DNA from 2 places in the Peptoniphilus indolicus genome. Region 2 is predicted to be linked to the other one. Evidence: riboswitches for the same ligand, from Rfam matches in the RefSeq annotation. Region 2 holds a riboswitch; the other holds the start of a gene.
What was found. A riboswitch is a leader RNA that binds a small molecule or an ion and turns the genes downstream of it on or off. The one in region 2 is predicted to bind FMN.
Positions count from the first base shown of each region.

Region 1: another riboswitch for FMN. It lies ahead of ribD (bifunctional diaminohydroxyphosphoribosylaminopyrimidine deaminase/5-amino-6-(5-phosphoribosylamino)uracil reductase RibD); the one in region 2 lies ahead of DYE58_RS10625 (ECF transporter S component).

Region 1 covers NZ_UGTH01000001.1:1,806,533-1,809,749, reverse strand. The annotation lists gene DYE58_RS08690 (riboflavin synthase) at 1-415, opposite strand, end outside; gene ribD (bifunctional diaminohydroxyphosphoribosylaminopyrimidine deaminase/5-amino-6-(5-phosphoribosylamino)uracil reductase RibD) at 396-1,487, opposite strand; FMN riboswitch at 1,602-1,717, opposite strand; gene DYE58_RS08680 (Na/Pi cotransporter family protein) at 1,859-3,217, shown strand, end outside.
Region 2 covers NZ_UGTH01000001.1:2,179,092-2,182,308, reverse strand. The annotation lists gene DYE58_RS10635 (L,D-transpeptidase family protein) at 1-788, shown strand, start outside; gene DYE58_RS10630 (TraX family protein) at 797-1,504, shown strand; FMN riboswitch at 1,537-1,657, shown strand; gene DYE58_RS10625 (ECF transporter S component) at 1,731-2,330, shown strand; gene DYE58_RS11590 (transposase) at 2,561-2,890, opposite strand; partial or broken gene DYE58_RS11585 (transposase) at 2,944-3,217, opposite strand, start outside.

The DNA of each region.
Region 1 (3,217 bases), 370 kb from region 2:
CTATGGAGCCCTGTGCAACAAACTGCGTTTTAAATTCATCATCAACACTTATTTCAAGTAAATATCCATCTTTATTTGGCGTTTTGGAAATGACTTTTCCAACCGTATCAACATGCCCTTGAAGAATATGTCCCCCTAATCTGTCCATTGGTCTTACAGCTCGTTCCAAATTCAATTTACTCCCAGAAACCAAACTATTTAATGCTGATTTTTCAGCCGTAACACGCATCATATCAGCTGTAAAAAAATCAGCTCCAAAACTTGTAACCGTTAAACACACCCCATTAGTTGCAATACTATCGCCAAGTTTCACATCTTCTAATACCAATTTTGAATCAACATAAATAGTTAGCCTGTCGCCTCTCTTTTCAATTTTTCTAAGTGTTCCTATTTCCTCAACTATCCCCGTAAACATCTCTCACTCCATGTATTAAAATGTCTCCATCTAAATTTTTTGTGCTTATAATATTAAAATTCAAACTATCAGATAAATTTAATATTCCCTCTCCATCGTCCACAGATTTTCCGCCGCCCAACAACTTTGGAGCTATATAATGATAAATTTCATCTACCAATCCAGCCCTTATAAACGAAGAGTGAACTTCAGAACCCCCCTCAACTAAAATGTGAGCGATATCTCTTTTTAATAGTTCATCACAAATTTCATTTAAATTTAAACCTTTCTCATCTCTCGAAACTCTTACTACTTCACAACTCTCAATTAATTTCTCACGCTTTTCAAAATCAGATGAGCTTGTAAAAACAATTGTCTTAGCTTCCGAATTATAAATATTGTAGTTAGAATTTATTTCAAGTTCACTGTCTAATAAAATTCTAATTGGATTGTCTCCCTCACCACTTCTGTTAGTTAAGAATGGATTATCTTTACTCGCTGTATTTTTTCCCACCAATATTCCGTCTACCTTGCCTCTTAAGATGTGTGAATCTTTCCTTGAAGTAGAATTTGTAATCCACTTGCTTTCTCCAGAGCTCGTCGCTATTTTTCCATCAAGAGTTGTTGCAAACTTAAGTGTTATAAATGGTCTCTTCTTAGATTTATTCAATAAAAAAACTCTGTTTTGAAACTTTGCTTCCTCTTCAAGCATTCCAACTTCTACATCAATTCCCTCTTTTTTTAAAATCTCTATCCCTCTGCCAGAAACTCTCTCGTCAGGGTCTTTTATCGCAACCACAACTCTTTTTAACTTTTCTTTTATAATCCTATCAACACAAGGCGGCGTCTTCCCATAATGTGAACATGGCTCTAAAGTTACATACATAGTTGCCCCTTCTGCCATTTTACTCACTTTGTTAAGTGCATCCACTTCCGCATGATTATCGCCAAATCTGTGATGATAACCTTCAGCTATTATCTTGTTATTTTTAACCACAACTGCCCCAACCAATGGATTGGTCTTTGTAAATCCTCTTCCAAGTTCTGCCAGTTCAAGAGCTCTCTTCATAAATTTATCTTCTTCAGAAAGTATAAGTACCGCCTCCTTACAAATGAAACAAAATCATATTTTCTTACATAAAAAAACCGAAGCTCACAGAGCTCCGGATGGACGTCAAATCATAGCAAAATAAAATTATCCTGCATAAATACTCTTCTCCCATCCGGACTATAACCGTCGGTATCGGAATTTCACCGATTCAATCTTTCGACTCGTGGACTATCACCACCGGTGAGGAATTACACCTCGCCCTGAAGAAATATGAAAATGTTTTTCTTGTTAATAAAATAACATAAAAAACTTTAAAAGTAAACCTCAAATTTTAATTTTAAAATGGTTCATAATTATAAAATTTGTTATAATTAGAGATGTTATTTATATAATAAATTATACGGAGGAAATTAATGGACCAAACAATTACTCTTGCTGAAATTAATTGGCAATTTATAGCAGGAGGTTTAGCACTTTTCCTATACGGTATTAAACTTATGGGAGATAGTTTGACAAATTTTGCCGGCACTAAGATTAGAAGTTATATAGAAAAATATACATCTTCTCCAATCAGTGCAATATTTGTAGGTATACTCATGACGGGTATAATGCAATCATCATCAGCCACTACAGTAATCGCCATAAGCTTAGTTAGAGCAGGTCTTATGAACCTTAAACAAGCTATAGGTATAACACTTGGTGCCAATATAGGTACTACAGTTACAGCAATCTTAATAGGTTTTGATTTAGATTATTTAGCATACTTTATTATATTAGTTGGTGTTTTAATATATATGCTCTCTGACAAAAAGAGAAGTACTTATGCCGGTGAAATAATAATAGGATTTGGACTTTTATTCATTGGACTGAATATGATGGGTGGCGCCCTTAAAGATTTAAAAAACATTGAAGGCTTTGAAACTTTTGTTGTTAAAATGTCAACTACACCTGTCCTTGGAGCTATAGTTGGTGCAATAGTGACAGGAGTAATACAATCTTCAAGTGCCATCGTAGGTATTGTACAATCACTATACCAAACAGATGCACTAACACTAAAAGCATCTCTTGGATTAGTATTTGGTGCCAATATAGGTACTACAGTAACAGCTCTTTTGGCATCAATTGGAGGAACAATATCAGCTAAAAAAACATCTATGTTCCATATAATATTCAACGTTGGCGTCTCTATAATATTCCTAATACTGCTAACACCATATTATCATTTACTACTATTAGTATCAGAAAAATTTGCACTAAATAGAATGATGACAATAGCTGTTGGACACTTTATGTTCAACTTCTTAGGTATGTTAATATTTTTACCATTCATTTCTAAATTTGGTGAAATACTTGATAAGCTAATACCTGGTAAAGATGAACTTGCAATTGATTATGGTAAAGTCGAATTTGATGAACAAATGATTAAAAATTTCCCAGCCGGTGCTTTAAAACAAGCAAGACTCGCTATCGAATCTGCTTCTGCGCTAGCTCTTCAAACTCTTCAAACTTCACAACAATATCTTGAAACTGGAGATAAAAAATACTTTGACAAAGTAAACCAAATAGAAGAGATAGTAAACTCACAAGACACAGAAATAGCAACTTACCTACTAAAAATTTCAAAAGAGAATCTATCTTCAGATATGATTTTGGAATACTCAGTAGATTTACAAGTTCAAAAAAACTTCGAAAGAATTTCAGACTTGGCTCAAAATTTAGCAGAATACTATGCAATGATTTATGATTCAGGAGAAAAGATAAGCGAAGATGCA
Region 2 (3,217 bases):
ATGATGAAAAATTACTTTCACAACTTGAACAAAAAAATAATTTGAATAAATTTGAAATAACTTATGACTTTGCAGATAGAAAAGAAGTATTGAAGAATGATTCGCTTATAAACCTTTATTCTCCAAATGAAAAAAATTTATTGGTGCCAGATGTAGAAAAAGTTGAGCAATATATAAAGTATATAGCTGGTAAATACGATACATTCAAGGCAACAAGAGATTTTCAAACTACAGGGCTTGGAATTGCAAGAGTCAGCGGAGGAATATATGGTTGGATGACAGATGTAAAATCAAGCACAGATGAATTAGTTAAGGCTTTAGAAAACACTAAGACTGTAACTATAAAACCAGTATATAGACTAGAAGGATATAGAAGAGAGACTAATGATATAGGAAATTCTTATATTGAAATAGACCTTGGAAGACAACATATGTGGATGTATAAAGATGGACAGAAAGTTTTAGAAACTCCAATTGTGTCAGGAGACCCTACAAAGGGAAATTCAACTCCAACAGGTACTCAAAAAGTATGGGCCAAGGAAAGAGACAGGATATTAAAGGGAGCAACATGGGAATCACATGTAGACTATTGGATGCCTTTTGATTGGACTGGATGTGGATTACACGATTCAGTATGGAGAAGCACATATGGAGGGAGCATATACAGACATAATGGTTCACATGGTTGTGTAAATACACCGCCTTCAATAATGCCTACTTTATTTTCAAATTCTTTTTATAATATGCCAGTTGTAGTCTATGATTCAAATACTCAAATGGTAAGTTAGGAGATAATATGAAAAAGGATTTGTTGAGTTCCAGCACATTAAAAATAATAGCTATGTTATGTATGGCTATAGACCATACTGCAGCAGGCATTATAAATAATGTAAATAATATATCTTTATTAGGGTTAAATGTAAATGAATTATATTATGCCATGAGGAGTATAGGAAGAATTGCATTTCCTATATTTCTATTTTTACTTATCGAGGGTTTTAATAAAACTAAAAATATAAAAAAATATTTTTTTAGAATGGTAATTTTTGCTATTATATCTGAAGTTCCATTTGATATGGCTTTAAATGGAGGATATTATAGTGCTCATAGTCAAAATGTATATGTAGAACTATCTTTGATTTTAGCAATGTTATATTGTATAAAAATTTCAGAAGAAAAGTTTAGTAGGTTTAAAGGTATATTGTTGGGTATAATAACTGTGTTTACATTTGCAGTAGTGTCTGAAGTTATTGAGGCAGACTATGGAATGTATGGTATAGTGGCAGCTATTATTATGTATTCATTTAGTAAGAGTAGGGAGACAAGAGCTATATCCATATTGCCAGCCTTTGCTTTTGAAATTCATATGCCGGCAGTATTTCTGTCAATCCCATTAGTTTATTTTTATAATGGGAAAAGAGGTTTGAATTTAAAATATTTATTCTACGCATTTTATCCATTACACTTAATTATAATAGGGATTATTAGAATGAAACTATTGTAAAGTATGAAAAAGTATAGTATACTAATTACAGTAAGTATCTTCAGGGCAAGGTGAAATTCCTGACCGGCGGTAAAGTCCGCGAATCCTTTTAAATAGGATTGAACTTGTGAAATTCAAGTACCGACAGTAAAGTCTGGATGAAAGAAGAAATTGCAATTAAAGTTGTGATTGAATGCCCCGAAGTTTTGGGGCTTTTTTTGAGCCCAAATTTTTGGGAGGGTTATTTATGAATAAAGTTAACAGTAAGAGTAATACTAAAGTGATGAGTAGAATCGGAATGTTGAGTGCAGTTGCATTTTTACTTATGTTTTTTGAATTTCCATTGACATTTATTGCACCATCATTTATTAAACTTGATATTTCTGATTTACCGGCAATGGTTGGAGCATTTACAATGGGTCCGGTGGCTGGAATTATAATAAGTGCGGTTAAAAATGTACTTCACATAGCGCTAAAGGGGACTTCTACTGGGGGAGTAGGAGAATTGTCTAATTTTATAATCGCCTCTGTCTTAACAGGAACAGCAGGTATAATCTATAAGAGAGATAATACCTTTAAAGGCGCAATCGTTGGTATGTTAATTGGTACTGTATTAATGACAATAGTGGCAACAATTTCAAATTATTTTGTAATTTTTCCACTATATGCAAACTTTATGCCTATGGAAGCAATTATAAATGCAGGAAAAGCTGTTAATTCAAACATTAATAGCTTATGGGATATGATGATTTATTCTCTCGTACCATTTAATTTAATAAAGGGATTTTTAGTTTCAATTGTTACAATGTTTATTTATAAAAAAATTAGTCATTTATTTAGAATATAGTTTTTAGGAAGTTTAAAGTCTGTTAGAATGAATAAGTTCTAACAGACTCTTTATAGGCTCTATGTCAAACATTGGGGAGGCTCATAAAATCGAGCCTCTCATTTTATATAAAAATCAACACATAGCAGCTAAAATAAGTCCAAAACTAAAATAAAACAAAAACCACTAAAAATAGGCATAGCAAACAAAACTCCTAGGAGTTTTCAGAAAATTTAATACTCTTTTGCCAACTACTTACACGAAAACATAATTCGTTTTCTAAATAAATCAAAATTCCTCATACCAAAACAATTTCTCTTTAAAGTCTTTATCTTAGTATGCGTACCCTCAAGAGGACCATTAGACCAAGGATAATCAAAAGAATTACATATCTCATCAAACCAATCATTAAAAGCAGTAATACAAGAACTAAATTCCTTTAAACCGGACTCCTTAGCCCTTCTTATCCACTCACTCAAACATATACTAGCCATCTTTTTATTAGGCTGAGTAAGAACATATTGGTAGAACAACTCTTTTAATTGATAAGCTAACCTTAAATCCTCACTTAACCCAAGCATTAAAGAAACCTAATTAGCCTGCATAGAACTAAGCATAGAAGAAGGCTTTGTAACTAAACCCTTGCTTCTCTTAAAAACACCCTAAGCTTAGAAGAAACATCCCTTTGAATCCTCTTTCTAACATTCTCCAAAGCCCAAGAAACCTGTCTTATGAAATAATACCTATCAATAATATGAATCGAACTTCTAAAGAACCTATCCCTAACAGACTTAAAAAAATTAGACATATCACTTACCAAAAACTTAACACTCATCCTCTCTATATTAGAAATCCTTTTAAAATACTCAAACAAACAATCCTTACTCCTAGAAAGTAAAATATCAATA